3 regions of the Aliidiomarina minuta genome follow, and region 1 is predicted to be linked to each of the others. Evidence: predicted binding sites of a transcription regulator. Region 1 holds the regulator's gene; each other region holds the start of a gene.
What was found. The regulator sigma-54, encoded in region 1, starts transcription at its own class of promoters, with help from an activator protein. The targets are predictions, from matches to a motif close to GTTGGCACGNNNNTNGNNT.

Region 1 (7,436 bases):
TAATTTACGCGCTACTTCCGACAAAGTACGCAAGTGCGCTTCAGGCTCATTTTCAGGTACCAGCAAGGCAAATATAATGTCTACTGGCTGTTTATCAATAGCATCGAAGTCCACTGGCGACTGCATGGTCAATAATACCGCCACCGGTTTACTGGCCTTTTCCAAACGGCCATGGGGAATCGCTATGCCCAGACCTATTCCAGTGCTGCCAAGTCGTTCTCGCTGCACCAGACTGTCAAAGACATCGTTACGGGTTACTCCAGCTAGCTTAGGTGCGGCTAGTTGGCTGATTGCTTCCAGAAGCTTCTTTTTGCTGGAGTCCTGAACTGCACAACGGGTGCAGTCCAGGCTTAGTATTTCACGAAGTTGCATAGGTTAGTGACGTTTCAGTTTTTCTTTATGTTTAACTACCTGTCGATCTAACTTGTTGATCAAGCCGTCGATAGCAGCATACATATCTTCATGTTCGGAAGTGGCAAAAACTTCACCACCGCTCAGGTGAACGGTAGCTTCCGCTTTTTGCGTGATTTTTTCAACATTTAGTATCACATGAACGTTAGTTATATGATCAAAGTGGCGCTCTAGCTTGGCGAACTTAGTATCTACGTATTCACGTAGGGGCTCAGTAATTTCAACGTGATGACCAGTAAGATTTATTTGCATATACATCGTCCTTCTGTTGCCGTCGTTAAAGTAGGCTTTTACGTTGATTGGAAGGGGGAATATGTAGTGACTCCCGGTATTTCGCAATCGTACGTCTTGCCACTTGGATGCCCTGTTCAGCCATGAGTTCAGCGATTTTGCTGTCGCTCAACGGCTTGGCCGGGGTCTCTGCCGCAACCAGCTTCCGGATAATAGCGCGGATAGCGGTTGATGAACACTCACCACCGTTCTCGGTGCTTACATGACTGGAAAAGAAATACTTAAGCTCAAATATACCCCTTGGAGTGTGCATGAATTTCTGCGTGGTAACCCGTGATACCGTCGACTCGTGCATGTCGATAGCTTCGGCAATGTCATTCAGCACCATAGGTTTCATAGACTCTTCACCATGCTCAAAAAATGCCTGCTGACGTTGCACGATAGCGCTGGTTACTTTAAGCAAGGTTTCATTGCGGCTCTCTATGCTTTTTATAAACCAACGGGCGTCCTGCATATGGTGTTTAATGTATTCCGAATCTTCACTGCGTTTTGCTTGTCCGCTTAACGCTGCATACTCCGCATTTACCTGTAGCTTCGGAACTGAGTCCGGATTAAGCTCTACTGCCCAGCGGCCATTGTGCTTAACCACTGAAACATCGGGAATAACATATTCCGATTCCCGCTGTACTACTGTTTCGCCGGGCCGCGGATGCAGTTGATGGAGCAAGCGCATAACTTCACGCAACTGATCTTCTTTAAGCTTAGTCTTTCTCGCTAAAGTCCGATAGTCGCGGGCAGCTAATAAGTCTAAGTAATCACTGATAATAGCTTTAGTTTCTTGCAGCAAAGGAGTATCTGCCGGCTTTTGGCTGAGCTGTATTAATAAGCACTCACTAACGGTGCGTGCTGCAACACCAACAGGGTCGAAACGTTGTACACGTTTTAATACCATACAGACTTCAGCATCGCTGACTTCGGGAAACTCGCCGTTTACTGCTTGTTGAATATCTTCCAGAGTTTGCGTCAGATACCCGGCTTCATCTACCGCATCAATAATGGCCCGGCCAATGGCTTCGTCTTCTTCGCTAAAATGTGACAATTCCATTTGCCAGGTCAGGTAATCATGCAGGCTTTCGCTGGTCTCGCCCTGATAGGTAAAGTCTTCCCCTGTGGCGCTGCCTTTCGTTGGTGCAGTGCTGGCAGAGTAAACATCGTCCCAGCTGGAGTCAGTCGGTAAATCCTGCGGAATATCCTGTTGGGCGACGGCTTCCCCGGTTTCCATGCTGTCATTGTCTTTTGCGCTGCTTTCGAATTCCTGTAGCGATACGTCATCTGCGCTGCTGTCGTCCTCACTACTGACTTCGAGTAACGGATTGTTATCCAAAGCGTCCTGAATTTCCTGTTGCAGATCCAGCGATGAAAGCTGCAACAGGCGAATCGCCTGTTGCAGTTGCGGAGTCATGGTCAGCTGCTGACCAAGTTTAAGTTGTAAACTCTGCTTCATAATCGCTTCTTATAAAGAAAACTGGTCGCCCAGATAAACATCTTTAACCTGCTGATTTGCTAAAATTTGTTGTGCGCTGCCTGAGGCAATCAAGGTTCCCTGACTGACAATGTAGGCGCGTTCACATACAGATAGAGTCTCCCTTACATTGTGGTCAGTAATCAAGACTCCAATGCCCCGTTCTTTTAATTGCTGGATGATTTTCTTGATATCAAGGACAGAAATAGGGTCGACACCGGCAAAAGGTTCATCTAAAAGTATAAATTTCGGTTCAGCCGCGAGTGCTCTGGCAATCTCGACACGTCGGCGTTCACCACCGGAAAGGCTCATACCCAGGCTGTTTACAATGTGACCAATACTGAATTCGGCAAGCAGCTTTTCAAGTTCTTCCTCGCGTTGTGCAGCATTTAGTTCTTTGCGTGTTTCCAGAATAGCCATGATGTTGTCACGTACGGAGAGCTTACGGAACACCGAGGATTCCTGAGGCAGGTAACCGATGCCTAAGCGGGCTCGGGCGTGCATGGGTAATAAAGTAAGATCTTCGTCATCCAGTGTAATGCGGCCCTTATCATTATTGACCAGGCCAACAATCATATAAAAGGTGGTGGTTTTGCCAGCACCATTAGGACCCAACAGCCCGATAATCTGGCCCGCTTCAACTTCCAGGCTGACGTCTTTTACGACCTGCTTTTTTTTATAACTTTTGGCCAGGTGTTCAATTTTAAGGGTTGCCATTATTCTCGTTTTCCGACTGGTTGCGTGTACGTGGCTGGAAAATGGTGGTAACGCGATCTTCACCATCATCAGAACGTTGCGCGGTTACGCGCTGGTCGTTGACATAATAAGTAATCTGGCTGGCACGCACTAAGTTACCGAGCTGGCGTAATTCCGCATTGCCCCTGAGGGTGAGTATACCTGTACCCGAATCATAACGGATTTCATTTGCCTGGGCCTCTACAGTGACACCCTCTTCAACATCTTGCTGATAACGGGCAGGGGAGCCGGTGGCCACAAATATCTCACCGTCACCTAATTCGTCAGCCGTGCTTTCTACTTCCAGGCGTTCAGCGTTGATCAATAGCGACCCCTGCGCAATAACTACATTATCCTGGTACAGCAGTCGGTTTGCCCGTGAATCAATTTCCTGATAATCAGCATTGACCTGTATCGGCTGCTCAAAATCGCGCTCAAAGTTGTTAGCAAACGCCGGAGCGACTATTAGCAGAGCGCTACTGATTATCGCGCTTAGGGTAATAGATAGTTTTAACATGTTCAGTTAACTCCAGTTGTTGTGCATTGAGGTCGACTTGCAGGCCCTGGCCATGCACTTCAATATTAGGGCCGATAATGAGCACCGGCTGATTACTGCTAATCAGTTGACGTTGGGTGTCAATGACCAGATATTCTGTTTCCATTGTGCGTATAAAGGTGTTTTCAGACAGACTCTTAATTTGTACTTCGTTTTCCAGTATAAGGCGCTGATCATCATAAAAGCTGCCTTTATTTGCGGTTACCTGCCAGCGTTCGGGTTGGTTATCCCGCATGATAGTGGTCAGGTACACTGGTTCTGTTAACTCGGTGAGTCCTATGACGCTGTAATGTGCCATCAGTCGGGAATCAATTCTATGCTGCAGCTCACCATCGGCAGAAAAAATTCTTGAAAATAGACCTTCAGCAATAAAGTCCGGTTGCAGTTGCTCCGGATCTAACTCAGGTGGTTGGCGTTGCTCAGTCGCAAAAGGGCGCCAGAACAGAAGCGCCAGCGCGATACCTATGGTCAATAATATAAAGGCAATTCGCCAGTTCACTCGCTACTTCCCAGATATTGATTTAAATGGCCCTGCGATAACAGCAGCAGGTCAGTGACTTCACGCACGGCGCCGAAACCTCCGGGTAGTGCCGTTACGTAAGCAGCAGCTCGCTGTACGCTGGGATGCGCATCGCGTACAGCGATGCCCAGGCCACAGCTTTTAATCAGAGGTAAATCCGGCACGTCATCGCCGACATAAGCCACCTGCTCGTTACTCAGTTCTAGTTTCTGTTGCAACTCAGTATAAGCCTGAGTTTTGTCATGCTGCCCCTGATAAATATAAGGAACACCCAGCGCCTGCATACGTTTTTCCACAATATTGGACTGGCGACCAGTGATCACCGCTACTTCAATGCCACTATGCAATAAGGCTTTGATACCGAAACCATCTCTGGTGTGGAAGGCTTTTAGTTCTTCGCCCTGATCGCCAAGATAAATACGACCATCAGAAAAGACACCGTCGATATCGCAGATTAAGAGTTTAACGGTGCTGAATTTGGCAAACAGGCTCTTTTCAATATCGCCATACCAGGTGCTGATCATATTAAATTACCCCGGCTCGTAATAAGTCATGCATATTAAAGGCTCCAACAGGGGTTTGTTGCTGGTTTACTACCAGCAAGCCGTTGATCTTTTTATCTTCCATTATTTTTAATGCTTCTGCAGCAAGCGTTTCTGGCCGCACTGTAGTGCAACGTGCGGTCATTACACTAGAGATCGGAGTATGGTGGATATCTATCTGCTGATCCAGAATGCGACGGAGGTCACCATCGGTAAAGATACCCAGCAATAAATCCTGGTCATCCACAATTGCTGTCATGCCCAGCCCTTTACGTGACATTTCTAACAGAGCGTCGCTGATAATATCGTCCTGGCGTACTTTGGGCAGGCGTTCGCCCTGATGCATCAGGTCACTGACTCGCAGTAACAGACGGCGGCCCAGACTACCTCCAGGATGTGACAAGGCAAAGTCGTCAGCAGTAAAACCACGGGCATTAAGCAGCGCAACTGCCAGTGCGTCTCCCATGACTAAGCTGGCGGTGGTGCTGGCGGTCGGAGCCAGTCCGAGTGGGCAGGCTTCTTCACTCACCGCTACGATAATATGCACATCGGCAAGTCGGGCAAGGGTGGAATTCTGATTTCCGGTTAACGAAATCAAAGGGACTCCTAAACGTTTGATAACCGGAATGATGCTAAGCACTTCCTGTGTTTCACCAGAGTTAGACATGGCTAAAACTACATCCTGGGAGGTGATCATGCCTAGGTCACCATGGCTGGCTTCGCCTGGATGGACAAAAAAAGCCGGGGTTCCTGTGCTGGCAAGGGTCGCCGCAATTTTATTGCCAATATGTCCCGACTTCCCCATACCGGTCACAATCACCCGGCCTTTGCAGGTCAGCATAATTTCGCAGGCTTCGGAAAAGTGCTCGTTGACCGAGTCATAAAGGTCATCAATAGCGGCACGCTCAATATCCAGAACGCGCTTACCCTGGGTGACAAAATCGGCTGTGTGTTTACTCATGTCAGTCCTGTAGTTTGCTTATATACACTGGCTTTTTGGAGTATATCATTGCTGGCTTTGAAATCAGCTTTTCTGTGACAGATCTTGTTACAACTTATTACTCAACCACACAGACGGTTTTTGTTAGAATGATATTCGTTTACATTTAAAAAGGTGGCAATCATGACCCGCAAGACATCACGAGGTGGTCGACCCAGCAAACGCAATGACATTTTAATGGCTGCGGAAAAACTGGTGAAGGAACAGGGTGCCTCACATCTGACTTTTGACCGTTTAAGTGAAGAAACGGGTATTAGTAAAGGCGGATTACTATACCATTTTGCCAGTAAAGAAGAACTGGTACTGGCGATGATGGTGCGCCTGCTGGATACCCGGCAGGTATTGCGTGAAGAAATGCAGGCTCAGTTTTCTGGCGAAGATGCTGACATTAAGAGTCTGATAATGGCTGAAGCCGGACAAGAGTCCAGCGATATAGCCATGGACAGCGCTATTTTATGTGCGGCGGCGACTAATCGGGAATTAATGACTCCTATGCGAGGTCGTTTTCGTGAACTTTTATCGCGATTCGATGCCAGTGAGATGGGTGGTGATAAAGCCCGCATTGCTTTGTTTGCCGTATATGGTGAGCGTTTGATGCAACAATTGGGTATGATTGACCATAATTCAGAAGAACGGAAACGTTTTTTACAGACCATGGAAGAATTTATTCGTTGAACATGCCCCCCGACTTCACGGTAGAATACGAATCTGTTTCCCCTGGTTAAAAAGGGCAAGTTAAGTGGATAACTTAGTAGAAATAAAGGACGTACATTTCTCACGGGGCTCGACGCCAATTTATGAAGGCGTGTCTTTACGCGTGCCACGAGGCAAAATCACTGCAGTAATGGGCCCTAGCGGTTGCGGTAAAACCACCTTGTTACGCCTGATTGGTGGCCAGTTAACCCCCAGTTCGGGGCGTGTTGAATTTGCTGGTCAACAGGTCTCTGATCTTTCACGCAATGAGCTTTTCGAACTCAGAAAGCGCATGAGCATGCTTTTCCAAAGTGGTGCTTTATTCACCGACATGACAGTGGCAGAGAATGTCGCGTTCCCTATTCAGGAGCACACTAAACTACCAGCCGAGATCATTACGACCATAGTTAAAATGAAGTTGCAGGCAGTCGGATTGCGTGGCGCGGGCCACCTGTTTCCCAGCGAGTTGTCAGGTGGGATGGCGCGTCGTGCTGCGTTAGCACGTGCTATTGCGTTGGATCCGGAACTTATTATGTATGATGAGCCTTTTACCGGGCAGGACCCTATTTCAATGGGCATGATTGTGAAATTAATACGTTCACTGAATGAAACCCTGGGCCTGACAAGCATTGTGGTATCCCATGATATTCATGAGGTTATGAGCATTGCCGATCATGTTTGTATAGTAGCCAATAAAGAAGTAGTTGCTCAGGGCACTCCCGATGAATTGCGTAATCACGAATCACCCCTGGTGCAACAGTTTCTACGTGGTGAAGCAGATGGGCCTGTGCCTTTTCATTACGCAGCTTCTGAGTATCATCAGGATTTACTGGCAAGGGACTTATAATGCAGATACTAGCTAATCTTGGACGCTCCAGCCTGAATGTGTTTCGAGGCATGGGTGCTTCCTGTTTCATGTTATTTCATGCACTTATTGGCAAACCGCAACCCCGTAAACAATTCCCTCTGCTACTAAAGCAGCTGTATGTCGTTGGCGTGCAGTCAATGTTAATTATTATCATATCTGGCACCTTTATTGGTATGGTTTTGGGACTGCAGGGATACACCATATTGGTCGATTTCGGGGCTGAGCAGGCGCTGGGCCCTATGGTGGCATTATCCTTGTTGCGAGAACTTGGGCCCGTAGTGACGGCGTTGCTCTTTGCGGGTCGTGCAGGGTCGGCGTTAACTGCTGAAATAGGTCTGATGCGGGCTACTGAACAGCT
Region 2 (7,436 bases), 280 kb from region 1:
TTTCACGATGGCGGAAGGTATTACTGGTTTATCTGAACAGTTTGAAAAGTTCTCTGCCAGTATGACGTCCAATCAGGCATTACAAGCGTCAAGTTTGATCGGCCGGCAAGTACTGATTCCATCAGATACCGGTTACTTTAACGGTAGTAAGCCAGTAGAGGGCATGGTTGCTCTGGACCAGTCAGCGCAGAACGTTACCTTACGGGTTGAGAATGAAAGCGGACAGGTAGTGCGCACTGTGGACATGGGAACCTTGCCTCCAGGTCAGCATAAATTCAGCTGGGACGGACTTGGTGCAGACGGTGAGCCTTTGCCTGCAGGAGATTACAAAATCACTGCTAATGGTCGTGTCGGTGGCGCTAATGAAGATCTGGTCGCCCTGACTTACGCAAATGTTGAAAGTGTCAGCACAGGCGGACAACGCGGTATCGTTCTGAACCTGGAATCAATTGGTCGCATCGATTTTAAAGATGTTATTCAAATAACTAACGGCGGCGGCGGAAGCAGCGGCAGCTAAAACATGGAATGAGGTGACTTATGTCATACTTTATAGCGCTAAGCGGTTTGTCTGCATCACAACGTGATCTGGACACCAGTTCGAACAATATTGCTAACGTAAACACATCTGGTTTTAAAGGCTCTCGGGCTGAGTTTGCTGACGTGTATGCGACTTCAGTTTTCACCAACAGCCGTACTAAAGTGGGCGATGGTGTGCAGACTCAACGAGTTGCTCAACAGTTCAGTCAGGGGACTTTAGAATTCACTGAAAATTCACTGGATATGGCGATTAAAGGCAATGGTTTCTTTGTTACCGCGCCAGAGCCAGGTTCACAGGATTTTAGTTTCACCCGTGCCGGCGCATTTAAGATGGATCGTAATAACTTCATCGTTGATAATTCGGGCAGTAATTTACTGGCCTACCCGGTGAATGAAGAAACAGGCCAAAACTCGTCAACGGCGTTAAGTACTACCGGGCCAGTTGAAATTCCTTCTACTGCCGGGGCACCAACGCCAACTGGTAATATTTATCAGTCGGTGAATCTGGATTCGAGATCACCAGAAATTGTGACTGGTGCGGGTCTGGACTTTAATCCGGATGATCCTGCGACTTATACGGATTCAACCTCGGCGACTGTGTATGACTCGCTGGGTGAGTCGCATACCGTTACCACTTATTATGCACGCCGTGGTGATGGTGAATGGGATGTGTATAAAACAGTTGATGGGCAAACCGTGAATTTTGATACCACGGGTGGTGTAGTCGGCGAGCCGGCTGCTGATGGTTCAACAGGTGTACGCATTGAGTTTGATGCCAGTGGTAATCCGACGGGCCCACTGACAGCCGACGGCACTTTCCCTGCGGGCCAGTTCGTTTTTACGCCGCCGAATGGTGCTGAAGATCTTGATTTGACGTTCAACTTCCGTAGCCTGGGTGGCAGTGATCGGCCGACTCAGTTCGCGTCCGCTTTTGAGCTGACCGCGCTGGAACAGGATGGTACTACCGTAGGTCGCTTGACTGGTGTTGATGTCGATGAGAGTGGTTTGATTGCAGCTTCTTATTCCAACGGTGATACTAAGTTCCTGGGTCGTGTAGCTATTGTCAGCTTTAACAACGAACAGGGTTTGAGTCAGGCTGGCGGTACTAAATGGAAGCAAAGCATTGATTCTGGTGAACCTATTACCGGTGTTGCGGGTTCCGGTACTTTCGGTGGCATAGAGTCATCGGCGCTGGAAAACTCGAATGTGAACCTGACGGAAGAGCTGGTTGACATCATAGTTGCTCAGCGTAACTACCAGGCGAACTCCCGTTCTCTGGAAGTGAACAGCACACTGCAGCAGACCATTCTACAGATACGTTAAAACCGTCTGTAGTGCTTTAGAAAAGCGGCTTCGGCCGCTTTTTTTGTGCATGTAGATATTAAATTCGTTTCTTCCTTAATACTGGCACACTCCCTGCATTACCCTCTATAGAATTAGTTTTATTCGTTACCAAAGCTGAGGCTGACAATGGATAACATGCTTTATATCGCCATGAGTGGCGCTAAAGAAGACCTGAATGGTGTGGCAATGCGGGCTAATAACCTGGCAAATGCCAATACCACTGCGTTTAAGGCAGATTTGGCCCAGGCCCGCTCTATGCAGGCTTATGGCGAAGGTATGCCGAGCCGGGTGTTCTCTTTAACTGAACGTCCGGGGCAAAATTTTGCCGAGGGGGCAATTAAAACCACCGGGCGTGACCTCGACGTTGCCGTTATTGGCCAGGGCTGGATTTCAGTACTGGATGATAATGGCGAAGAGGCCATGACCCGTAATGGTAATTTGCAGGTTACTCAGGCAGGTATGTTACAGACTTCAAGCGGTCAGCCTGTGATGGGTGAAGCAGGACCTGTTTTTGTTCCTGTGCCTTTGACTAACTTGACGATTGGGCAGGACGGTACTATCTCAGTGCAACCTCAGGGAGCACCGACTCAGGTAATGGAAGAGATTGACCGTATAGCTTTGGTGAATCCGCCGAATGGCGAAATTGAAAAAGGCACTGACGGTTTATTTCGCCGCAAAGATGGCGAACCGCCATTCATGGATTTTGCAGTGCGCCTGGAAGTAGGGGCACTGGAAGGTAGTAACGTGAACCCGATTGAAGAAATGACGCAAATGATCAGCTTGCAACGTAATTACGAGCTGAGTGTGAAGATGATGAAGACTGCTGAAGATAATGATCAGCGCTCTGAACAGCTTTTAAGAATATTCTGATTTTAGTCTGAGTGGAGGTGGATCATGCATCCAGCACTATGGATAAGTAAAACGGGTTTGGACGCACAGCAACGTGATATCGCTGTGACGTCAAACAATCTGGCGAACGCCAGTACAGTCGGCTTTAAGAAAAGTCGTGCGATTTTCGAAGATTTACTCTACCAGAACATTAACCAGCCGGGTGGTCAGTCAACCCAGGACACTGAACTCCCTTCAGGTTTGATGCTGGGGGCAGGCAGTAAAGTGGTTGCCACGCAGAAGAACTTCTCGCAGGGCAATATGATGACTACTGACAACTCGCTGGATGTTTCTATTCAGGGGCCTGGTTTTTTTGAAATTCTGATGCCTGACGGGACCTTATCGTATACCCGTAACGGCCAGTTCACTTTGAATAACCAGGGTGAGATGGTCACTCCAGGCGCAGGGCGTCCTTTACAACCGGGTATTGTGATTCCGGATGATGCGCAGTCAGTGACTATCGCACAGGACGGTGAAGTCTCGGTTAAACTAGCCGGCGAAGCGGATAACCAGGTGGTGGGTCAGATTAACCTGGCTAACTTTATTAACCCGGCCGGTCTCGAGCCTGTTGGTGAAAACCTGTATCGCGAAACCGCATCCAGCGGTCAGCCGCAGAATAATGTTCCTGGTTTGGACGGAATGGGCTCGCTGATACAGGGCTCTTTGGAAACGTCCAACGTGAATGTGACCGAAGAACTGGTCAATATGATTGAAAGCCAGCGTGTTTATGAGATGAACTCGAAAGTGATTTCATCGGTTGATCAGATGCTTGGTTTTGCTGTTCAGCAACTATAACGGTTAAAGAATACATAGGTGAAATTATGGCTAATTTAAAATGGGTTATCAGTATTGCGGCACTGGCATTGAGCGCCTGTGCCTCGGTGCCGGAACCAACCCCCATGCCGGACGACCCTTATTATGCGCCGGTTATGCCAGAAGAACAGGTCGAGCCAGCGGTTCCTAACGGGTCTCTGTTTCGTGGCCAGAACGTGAACGGGCTTTACTCTGATATTAAAGCCCGGGATCTGGGCGATATTATTACCGTTCGTTTGCAGGAACAGACCACAGCATCGAAATCAGCCAGTACTGGTATTTCACGTAATTCGAACGTTGATCTGCCAACGCCAACCCTGTTTGGCCGTGATGTAACGGTAGCCGGCAATCCGTTGTCCGCTCAGCTCAATGGTGGCACTGATTTTAACGGTGACAGCTCGGCTGATCAAAGCAACCAGTTAACTGGCGATATTACAGTGGCTGTTATCCGGGTTTTGCCGAACGGCAACCTGATCGTGCGCGGCGAAAAATGGCTGACACTCAATAATGGTCAGGAATACGTACGTTTGACGGGCATTATCCGGCCGCAGGACGTGACTTCTGATAATTCCATTGCGTCTAACCGAGTTGCCAATGCGCGTATTGAATACTCAGGTACCGGCAGCCTGGCCAATGCCCAACGAGAAGGCTGGTTAACCCGCTTCTTCAACGGCCCTATCTGGCCCTTCTAAAAGCGGATAAAATTGGGGGCAGAGCTAAAATTCACCACTTTTACAAAAGCCTTATGTGGTTACACATAGGGCTTTTTTTGTGTCTGACGTTAGTTTTATATATTTGATTTTAAAATGAAAAGTAGGTGGTTAATTTTAGCCCTGACCCCATTCTGTGTGGTGTTTCAAGAGAAAAATGTGGTGAATTTTAGCTCTGACCCCGTATTTGATAAAGGTGGCACGGATCGTGAAAGGGTTACTGCAGTAGATTGAGGTGAGTGGGGAATGGTTATGTGGTTTAAACAACAAAAATTCTGGAGTGTGGTAAGCCTGGCAGCTTTGCTGGTGTTTAGTTCTACTGCGTCCAAAGTGGCGGAAGCCCAGCGTATTAAGGACGTGGCCCAGGTCTCCGGGGTGCGTTCTAACCAGTTAATGGGCTATGGCCTGGTGGTAGGTTTGCCGGGCACGGGTGAGCGAACGCCTTTTACCGACCAGACTTTCCGCACCATGCTGGGGAACTTCGGCATAAACTTGCCGGAAAACCAGCGCCCACAAATTAACAACGTTGCCGCTGTTGCCGTACATGCTGATTTGCCCGCATTTTCTAAGCCAGGCCAACAGATTGATGTCACGGTTTCATCCGTAGGTGACGCAGACAGCTTAGTCGGTGGCACTTTATTGCAGACTTACCTGAAAGGCGCGGACGGCGAAGTGTACGCGGTGGCCCAGGGGAATATGGTGGTTGGTGGATTAGGCGCGCAGGGAGCGGACGGTTCCAGCATTGTTATCAATACACCTACGGTTGGCCGCATTCCAAACGGCGCTATGGTTGAGCGCGAAGTAGACACAGGTTTTGCGCAGAGCGAACACATTACTTTTAACCTCAACCGTCCTGATTTCACTACAGCAAAACGCATGGCGGAAGCTATTAACAACATGGTAGGCCCAGGCAGTGCAACGCCAATGGACGCTGCTTCAGTACGCGTAATAGCGCCGCAGGATATCAGTCAGCGGGTAAGTTACCTGTCGACACTGGAAAATATTCAGATTACTCAGGGCGAAGCCGCGGCACGCATTGTAATCAACAGCCGCACGGGCACCATAGTGGTTGGCAATAACGTACGTCTGCACCGCGCTGCCGTGGCTCACGGCAATATGCAGGTTAGCATCATGGAGAACTGGCAGGTAACACAACCCGGTGCTTTCGCTGATGGTGAGACGGTGGTAACACCGCAAACCACTATTGATATTCAGCAGGACGATGCCCGCATGTTCATGTTTGATCCGGGCGTTTCTCTGAACGATTTGATTACGGCTATTAATCAGATAGGCGCGGCTCCGAGCGACATCATTGCGGTACTGGAAGCTTTAAAGCAAGCCGGTGCTATCGATGGCGAACTGGTTGTTATTTAAGGAACGACTGAGATGATGATGGATACCCATTCAAACAGCATGCTGGATCAGGCCCGCAATCAGTCGGTCTATGATCTGCAAAGCCTGGACAGTTTGCGTCAGGGCGGCCATAACAACGATGAAAAAGCGTTGCGGGCTGCGGCGGAACAGTTTGAAGCCATCTTTATGGGCATGATGCTGAAAAGTATGCGTCAGGCGAATGCGGTATTTGAAGAAGATAACCCGATGAACAGCCGTTATACGGAGTTTTACCGGGACATGCACGATAACCAGATGACCAGCGATATATCCAGCCAGGGGACTTTAGGCCTGGCTGACCTCATGGTTCAGCAACTGAGCCCAACAGGCACTGACGATTTCACTCCGGCTGAGTTGTTACCACCGAGTCGTGTGGCAACGTCTTCGAAGACGGTTCCGTACGAGGATGCGACAGAAGTTGCCGCTGCGGCAAAAGGTCCTTCTAAGGCTCGTGTCGATAATCTGGTTATGAATGATCAGGCCGAGGCCTGGCAACCAGGCAACCCAATGGAGTTCCTGCAGGCGCTGGCGCCTTACGCCAAGCAGGTAGCAGAAGATTCAGGTATTGCGGCAGAGTCTGTACTGGCGCAAGCGGCTCTTGAAACCGGCTGGGGCCGTCATGTTATCCCTAACGGCAAGGGTGGTTCCAGTAACAACCTGTTCAATATTAAAGCGGATAATCGCTGGGACGGTGATCGTGCTGAAGCAAATACCACCGAGTATTATGACGGCAAACCGCAACGTGAAGATGCCTTCTTCCGCAGTTACAGCAGTGTCGGCGACAGTTTCCGTGATTATGTCGACTTTTTAAATAATAACCCTCGTTATGAGCAGGCATTGGAAGTAGGAAAAGACGCGGGTCGTTTTGTTGAAGAACTACAGAATGCTGGATATGCAACGGATCCAGCTTATGCGCGAAAACTTCAAACCATCATGAATAGCGATGCGATGCAAAAAGTGCGCGAGAAATTTGGCTTTTAGCCGATATAAGCTCTTGAGAGGAGAGTGAAGATGTCATTTGATCTATTAAATATTGGTAAGCAGGCGACTTTAAGCCATCAGCGTTCATTGCAGATCACGGGTAATAATATTGCCAACGTGAACACGCCTGGCTACGTGCGTGAGCGGCCCGTTTATAATGAGTCTGGTATTGGCCAGGGACTTGACCGTATGCAGGTTGAGCGCATGGTTGATCAATTTACCCAGCGTCAGGTGCGCATCGATACCTCACGTGCGTCATTCAGTGAAGCTTACCTGGATCAGGCGCGGCGTATAGATACCGTGCTGGGCAATGACAACGGTAGCACTATTGGCGCCATCGAAGACTTTTTTGACATGATGCACGACGCCAACAACGATCCGGGTTCACTGACGTACCGTGAACTCTTGCTCACCGAAGGTGAGAACGTGGCAGCTGCTATGCGTGATATGTCAGGCTGGCTGGAAAATCAGAACGAGCAGATGAATGATCGTCTGGAGCTGGAAACCGACAGAGCTAATGCGCTGGTCCAGACTATCGCGCAACTGAATAAAGAAATCTCCGGCAACAGTTCGAAGAAACAGCTGGACCAGGGAACCTTAAATACCTTGCTTAATGAGCGTGACGAGAAGCTGCGTGAATTATCCGAGTACGTTGACATTAAAGTACTGGACTTTAGCAACGGCCGACAATCGGTAAACCTGGCTGGCGGACAGAGTCTGATCATGGAAGATGGTACCTTTAACCTGCTCGCGCTGCGCGGTGATCCGGAT
Region 3 (7,436 bases), 270 kb from region 1:
ACCGCTCAACGATGTATGCAGAATAACATGCATATTCTTTAAATCAGGATTTGCCTTAACCTCTGCGGTTAAGGTGTAGCCGTCCATCTCCGGCATTTCAATGTCAGAGACCATTAAAGGTACCTGAGTTGAAATATCACCACCCACTTCTTCAGCTTTAGCTTTCAGCCAGTCGAGGGCTTCGCGACCATTTTTTACCAATTCAATAGTGACGCCGACGGAATTCAGTGCACGCTTAACCTGATTACGGGCTACAGTTGAGTCATCTGCCACCAGGATAGTCATCTCTTCCAGACTGCGTCCTTCTTTGCTCTGTTCGCGCACCGCTTCACTGACTTCAGCATTAATCGGGGTAATTTCGTCGAGAATTTTTTCAACATCCAGAATTTCGACTAATTCGTCTTCAATTTCAGTCACTGCTGTCAGGTAACTGTAACGACCTGCACCTTTAGGAGGTGGCAACACCGCTTCCCAGTTGATGTTAACAATGCGCTCAACACCTTCCACCAGAAAGCCCTGCACCGAGCGATTGTATTCAGCAATAATAATAAACCTATTTTTAATATCCTCGATAGGACGACCGCCGGTTGCCAGGCTCAGGTCAATAACCGAAACCGCCTGACCACGAATATGAGCGACCCCGCGCACAAAAGAATTACGTCGTGGCATAGCGGTTAACCGCGGACACTGCAGCACTTCACGGACTTTAAATACATTTATGCCAAAACGTTGGCGCCCATGTAAGCGAAACAGCAGCAACTCAAGACGGTTTTGTCCCACCAATTGAGTGCGTTGGTTCACTGAATCGAGAATACCTGCCATATTTTACCCCGTTATGTGTTGCTACCGTTATAATGTCAATGCAGTGCCTTTAAGGCACAAGGTTTGCATGAACATCAGCATATACGTCGAAACCTTGACATTATGTACCGTAGTTATACCTTTTTTTGCTGCGTCCGCCTAGTCAACATCAGACGAAAGCTATAAAAAAGCCTGGAGACCAACTCAGCTTATGAATACTATTTTGATCCTGCGCACGGGCACTGCCGCACTTTTATCCAGTTTGCTTTTAACGCTGCCAGCTATAGCCGCCAACAATACTATTTACCAGCCAGAACGCATTGCTGAACTTGCTGAAGAGTTCGTTATCAACCAGCTTGCTTACGCATCTGACGATGACCGTATTGAAGTCAGTGCCAGTACGCTGGACCCCCGTATGGGAGCCCGCCAGTGCCAACAGCCATTGGACATCGAACTGGCTAATAACGCCGGTCTTGAGCGCCAGACTACCGTTATGATTGCCTGCCATGACCGTGACAACTGGCGTTTATATATTCCAGTCCGTATTCAGCACATGCGTGCTGTTGTTGTCTCAGCACGTCAGCTTTCTCCTGGTCAGGTTATCGGCAGCAGTGACTTAAAGATTAACTACATTGATATAAATCAGTTGCGGGATGCTGCGTACACCGATACAGAAACCTTAATTGGATCTCAGGTCAAACGCCGCGTCGGCGCAAACCAGGCCATACAAGAGCGTCATACGTGCTTTGTCTGTCGCGGACAGGATGTTACAATAATATCCGGCAACGATGGGCTGCAAATACGTGCCTCTGGTGTCGCACGTAGCGACGGCCTGCTGGGTGACCGCATAACAGTGCGTAATAGCCGTTCGAATAAAGACGTTCAGGGTGTGGTTTCAGGCACTAACGAAGTTCGTGTAGGATTTTAATTAAAGTATTATCCCTCGTGGTCGATACTCTAAGCGTAGGTTAAATTTTAAGGGGCAAATATCATGGCTATTAACAACGTAAATTCAGGCCTTACCAATAATCAGGTAACGTCTAAACAAATGGATCAACAGCAATCACGTAGCACCCAGAGTCAACCGACTGTACAGGCGCCGCGTCAGGATGCTGTATCCTTAACTCCGCAAGCGCAGCAGTTAAGTTCATTACAGGCCCGTGCCGAAAACAACTCAGGTGTCGATGAGCAAAAAGTCGAGCGTATAAAGCAGGCTTTAGCTAATGGTGACTACTCTATTAATGCAGAGCGCCTGGCCGCTAACATTGCTCACTTCGAAGCTGATATGTTCGGTAGCGGAGAACAGGACCTTTAAATATGGTCGCCATGCTGGGTGAACTACTCGATCAACAGGCCGACCAGTTACAGCAGTTGATAGATTTACAAGCAGCGGAAAAAGAAGCTTTGATCAAGCGCGATGCCCCTGTGCTTGATCAAATAACGGAAGACAAAGAAAAAATACTCAATACCATCCAGCAGGTTGATAAGTCTATCGCCGAACACCCGCAACATGACGCTATCAATCACCAGCCTGAATTACTTGAAAAACGAACCGCTATCCAGCAGTTGATGGACAAATGTCAGCTCAATAATGAGGTCAACGGACAAGTTGTACGCATGACCTTAGGTCGCATCCAGGATCTTAAACAAACGCTTCAGGCGACCCAGAGCGGCACTACTATTACCTATACCGATAAAGGTAAAACCTACAGCGGACCTTCCGGAAAAAGCATTAAAGCCTGAGACAGGCATTCTCCTGTATAAGACGAGAACAAGAAAAAGGGCCTGAAGGCCCTTTTTCTTGTTCCGTTATTACCCAACCGTTTAGTAATACATTATTTTTTGTACCCGGGTTGGTCGAGCGGTTGACACATACAACTGATGCACCTGCTCAAAATCCAGTTTAAGCTCGGTTGCATAATACTCGTCACCTACCGGGTAACTGCGAACCACCTCGGCTCCGCGGATTAAACCACTGACCTGTGTACGGAAACTATCGCTTTGCAGCATCATGTCCTGCACCCGCGTTTCACCATTCAGTTGCACGCCCTGAACCTGCTCAACTAATTCCCGATAAGCTTCTAAACGTGAGGCTCGCATGGCCTGTAAGACCCGTTCCTGCTCACTGGCACCGCGCTGCAAAGCCACCGGAGCATAACCGACCGCAGTAAGTTTCGGAAATTCATCCGGTTGCACCGTGCCATATTCGACATGCCGTTCCATTACACTGCTACAGGCTGTGGTTAAAAACAAACCGCCCGCCAACATCAAATAACGCATCATATCCCGACTCCTGTATCTGGTAAAAATTTCTTTATACCCTGTGATTATGCTATCGGCACAGATTCTGCATAGTTGAGACAAATCTTAAGAGGAATTGATGATGCGTACATTTTTTCCAGTATGGCTCAGCGCTGTTTTCCTAAGCGCCCTAATCAGCCTGCCGGTGAGTGCTGAATGGTATGAGAGCAAAGGCTGGGCTCCCATTATAAATAACAACGTGGATCAGGCAAGGGCCAGGGCTGTAGAAAGCGCCCTGCGGCAAAGCCTGGATTTTGCCGGAGGCTCGGTACACAGCGTAGAAGAAGTTGTCGATGGTGTGCTTACCGGCCAGCATATGCAATGGCAGACTCAGGGTTCCATTGAACATGCAGAACTAGTCCGGGAACGAGTCAACGGCCAGCGCATTGAAGTCACCCTGCGTGCCAACATACGGCAAAATCAGGATCAGTGTGCGGCAGCAAATTTCCGCAAAGGCCTGGTAGTCGTTCCTTTTGAGCTCAAACAAAGCGAACAGGCTCGCTATGGCGATGTCTGGGAGCTAGGCAACGCCACGTCACAACGTTTTTCACGCATGATTGGTCAACACAGTGGGCAATTTACGCTGGAGCATTCCGGCGGCCGTAAAATTGGTTTTAGCGAGATGCTGCAGCAGGACACTCCTCACCAGCTGGGCCAGTTTGCACGCCGTGTTGCACTGGAAAATGACAGCCAGTATGTGATTGCAGGCGTCTTTGACGATATCAGTACCGAACCCCGCGGCAACACCAACTGGACCTTCTGGAGCCAACCGAAAGAAAACCGCAACCTGGGTTTCACTATGTACTTGTTTGACGGTGCCAGTGGCGAACTCATTACCCGCGCCGGTATTCAGGAGTATCAGCACTGGGAGTTTGATTACAATGAAAAAGTCGACGTACATAGTCAGCGCTTCTGGCGCAGCGAGTATGGCGTAGTACTGGCACAGCGCTTACAGGATATAGTGCATGGGCTTGATGACAAGCTGCGTTGCCAACCTCTGAAGGGACGTGTGGTTGATGTCAGCAACGAAAACATCCACATTAACTTAGGCACACGCAACGGCGTTGAATCCGGTCAGGAACTGAGTTTGTATCACCGCGGCAATTTCTTTGACAGCCAGGGCAATTACCGCGAGCAATGGGTGGTTAGCCCTTACCAGCTTGAAGTCACGGATGCGCAACTGCGCTCAGCTACCACCCGGGTTAAAGGTGGGGAGACCGGCACTAATATCCAGCAACACGACCGCGTCGTTATCCGCTAGGTGGAGAATAACGAGAATAACGGGGGTCAGAGCTAAAATTCACCACTTTAAAGTGGTGAATTTTAGCTCTGACCCCGTTTTTTAACCACTCTATTTAGCCAGTTGCAAGAGCTGGGCGGCGCTGGTTTTTTGGCTTCCTGTGGCCTGATAAACCTGCGCCAGGAAAAGTTCAGCACAGGCTACGGCGTCACTTAATGCATGATGTTGTTTGGTTTTTACCAGATCATAGCGCTCCCGACAGGCGGCCAGGGTTAACTCCCCTTTTTCCAGCCAGTCCTTTTGCCGTTGCAGTCGGCGCTGCTCAAATTTCAGGGTGTCAAAGACTGCCAGCGGGTTCGCCTTGATTCCATATTCGGCAAAAGACTTTTGTAAAAACTGCCAGTCAAAAGGAGCATGATGGGCCACCAGAATGGCGCCTTCCAGTTGCCTGGCCAGGCGTTTTAAAATACGCTCCAGCGGCTCCCCAGCTGCTATGTCTTTACTGGACAATTGATGAATGACCGCACTCTGGCTCAACAGGGTTGTGCTCTTAACAACACCATAGTCGGCCTCAAACAAACGAATCCGAGGTGGCTTCAGGGGCACCCAGCCAGCGGCCAGGATGGCATCGTTCGTAGGATCCAGGCCATTAGTTTCCAGATCCAGCGCTAGCCAGGGCACCTGCTGCCAGTCCTGCCGTAATAACTGCCAGCGTTGCCATTTATCCCGTATCAAACCAACCTTCACTACATACCTCTTCCGACTTTAAAAGCAATTCCCTGCTGTGCATCTTTAATGATGCGAAAAGCGGCTTTAAGCTGACGGCGCTCAAGGGTACTTAAAGTTTCCGGATCCACAGCATTGACCGGCTCAGTGGTGCCGCTGATACGCAACTGGTGAGTTAACCTCAATTGGGTCAGAAACTGCCAGGCCTCAAGCAGATTCTGATTGTCAGAGGCACTCAGCAAACGACTGTCACGCAAGGCCAGTAAACGAGCTGGCGTTGCTGGCATAGTCAGACCTTCCATAAGGCTATAAAGGCGTACAATGTCGTTGACTATAGCCACGCCCTGTTTTTTGATATCAATATAATCACCGCCCTCTTCACTGGTCGTGCGCAAACGATTAAACAAACCCAGCGGCACATTCAACTCACCAATATGACGACCTATGTTACCCAGAAAAATATCCTGCTGGGCAATTTTGGCGACACCTTCTCTGTGTTTACGATACAGCGGCGTATTCCCGGCTATCAGGCGACTATCGAAAAAAATCATACTATGCAGAATGGCGTCAGGCGTGGGTGACTTAATCCATTTTAAAAACTGCTCGCGCCACTCCAGCGAGGTTCTGCGCCACTTTTCATTCATCGCCATAACGTCGCCTGGACATAAACGAATGCCGCACTCGGCCAGACCGGTACAGACAAACTCGGCCATGCCCGCAAAATACTCGCGTTGAGTGGTATTAATATTATCGCTCAGTAACAGTCCGTTATCCTGATCAGAGCTCAGAGTCTGGTCTTCTCTGGCCTGCGAGCCAAACGCCATCCAGGCATAAGCGGTAGGCGCCGAGCCGTGCTCTTCCTCATACAAACGTATCAGTTTACGGGTCATGCCATCAGTAAGTGAAGCCAGTAACCGCCCAACCATACCGATATCTTTCACCCGCTTCGCAAAGGTGCGCAGATAATCAGGCACTTTCTGCGCTTCTTCAATAAGCGCTTGCCGGTCTTTCGCTTTAAACAGCGCGTTCATCAGGAACACGGGCTCACTGCGTTGTTGTTGCATCAGGTCGGTCGTGGTGATCATACCCACCGGCGTATCGTTATCATCGAGTACCGGCAAGTGATGAATATTCGCATGATTCATAATGGTGAGTGCATCAAACAGACTTTGCCGTGCATAAACAAATTCCGGCATTTGCGTCATCACAGCAGCCACCGAGACATCATACGACACTCCCTTGGCAACCACCCGATTGCGCAGATCCCGATCCGTTAAAATACCCCGCAACTGACCTTCATCGACGACCAACAGACTGGACACCTTACTAGCTGACATTTTTTCCGCCGCCTGCTGAATACTGGTATCACTGCCAATGGAAATAAGTTCACGGGCTATTACCTGACCTATGTCGCGCTCCGTCCAGTCCGGGGCGTCACCCTCGCTACGCTGCTCTGTCAGTAACCGCTGCTCCTGTGCCTGCATAAAGTAACGTTCAAATGACTTCGAGTAGCGCCGCAAATAATTGAAAGTTGCTTCGTCCCAGCTATACAGAATGCCATCGGCCAGCGCATCCAGTTTATTGCTGATAGTGCGCCCGGTCAGTAGCGATGGGAAACCAAACAAATCCCCAGTCTCCAGTCGCTCCAGATGTTTGCCTCTTTTATCGATGAGATCAAAGGTTCCCGAGCGCACAAGATACAGCGCCGGGTGACCCTCTCGTAGTATCTGTTGCTGATTTTGCTGACTGACATACACCGCTTCTGCGTGATCCAGCGCGTATTCCAACTGACCGCCGTCCAGACTGTCAAAAGGCGGCGTCTGTTTCAGAAAATCGGCAATATCCTGTAAATCAATGGCCATAAAAAATAAACCCCCGGGTTTAACACCCAGGGGTTCCGTTTTGGTCAGAGTGCGTTACCTGGGCAACGCATTCCTGGGTTAATGACCAGTTGCAGCCCCTGATCCTTTCGGATAACGGATAGACTCAACCAGCTCCTGTATCTCTTCTGGTGCATCTTTAGTGAACTTCAACACAACATTAGCCACAATGAAGTTCAGAATCATGCCTACAGTACCTATGCCTTCAGGCGAAATCTCTAAGAACCACTCATCCGGCCCGGCGGTCGGGTTGATGAACTTAAAGTAGACAATATAGGACAATGTAAAGAGTATACCAGTTACCATACCGGCAATAGCACCCGTGCTATTCATGCGTTTATGGAAGATACCCATAATAATCGCAGGGAAAAAGGATGCTGCTGCCAGACCGAACGCGAAGGCAACCACCTCGGCAACAAAGCCTGGCGGATTAATACCAAAGTAAGCACCGATCAGAACCGCCACACCCGCTGCAATACGCGCGTATA

Region 2: flgF (flagellar basal-body rod protein FlgF) is a predicted target of sigma-54. The motif match lies at 1,941-1,959, and genes of this name have one in related genera.
Region 3: flgA (flagellar basal body P-ring formation chaperone FlgA) is a predicted target of sigma-54. The motif match lies at 873-891, and genes of this name have one in related genera.

The regions. Positions count from the first base shown of each region.
Region 1 covers NZ_PIPL01000001.1:1,675,610-1,683,045, reverse strand. Annotated here, with positions in the region: gene ptsN (PTS IIA-like nitrogen regulatory protein PtsN) at 1-372, opposite strand, end outside; gene hpf (ribosome hibernation promoting factor) at 376-663, opposite strand; gene CWE09_RS08115 (RNA polymerase factor sigma-54) at 689-2,146, opposite strand; gene lptB (LPS export ABC transporter ATP-binding protein) at 2,156-2,881, opposite strand; gene lptA (lipopolysaccharide transport periplasmic protein LptA) at 2,868-3,416, opposite strand; gene lptC (LPS export ABC transporter periplasmic protein LptC) at 3,376-3,954, opposite strand; gene kdsC (3-deoxy-manno-octulosonate-8-phosphatase KdsC) at 3,951-4,499, opposite strand; gene CWE09_RS08090 (KpsF/GutQ family sugar-phosphate isomerase) at 4,501-5,478, opposite strand; gene CWE09_RS08085 (TetR/AcrR family transcriptional regulator) at 5,641-6,192, shown strand; gene CWE09_RS08080 (ATP-binding cassette domain-containing protein) at 6,257-7,057, shown strand; gene mlaE (lipid asymmetry maintenance ABC transporter permease subunit MlaE) at 7,057-7,436, shown strand, end outside.
Region 2 covers NZ_PIPL01000001.1:1,396,692-1,404,127, reverse strand. Annotated here, with positions in the region: gene flgD (flagellar hook assembly protein FlgD) at 1-517, shown strand, start outside; gene flgE (flagellar hook protein FlgE) at 538-1,860, shown strand; gene flgF (flagellar basal-body rod protein FlgF) at 2,008-2,751, shown strand; gene flgG (flagellar basal-body rod protein FlgG) at 2,776-3,564, shown strand; gene flgH (flagellar basal body L-ring protein FlgH) at 3,591-4,274, shown strand; gene CWE09_RS06700 (flagellar basal body P-ring protein FlgI) at 4,545-5,666, shown strand; gene flgJ (flagellar assembly peptidoglycan hydrolase FlgJ) at 5,679-6,665, shown strand; gene flgK (flagellar hook-associated protein FlgK) at 6,696-7,436, shown strand, end outside.
Region 3 covers NZ_PIPL01000001.1:1,406,368-1,413,803, forward strand. Annotated here, with positions in the region: gene CWE09_RS06745 (chemotaxis protein CheV) at 1-822, opposite strand, end outside; gene flgA (flagellar basal body P-ring formation chaperone FlgA) at 1,013-1,729, shown strand; gene flgM (flagellar biosynthesis anti-sigma factor FlgM) at 1,793-2,116, shown strand; gene CWE09_RS06760 (flagella synthesis protein FlgN) at 2,119-2,544, shown strand; gene CWE09_RS06765 (LPP20 family lipoprotein) at 2,626-3,084, opposite strand; gene CWE09_RS06770 (flagellar assembly protein T N-terminal domain-containing protein) at 3,182-4,363, shown strand; gene CWE09_RS06775 (3'-5' exonuclease) at 4,454-5,089, opposite strand; gene CWE09_RS06780 (DUF294 nucleotidyltransferase-like domain-containing protein) at 5,089-6,930, opposite strand; gene CWE09_RS06785 (sodium:solute symporter family protein) at 7,009-7,436, opposite strand, start outside.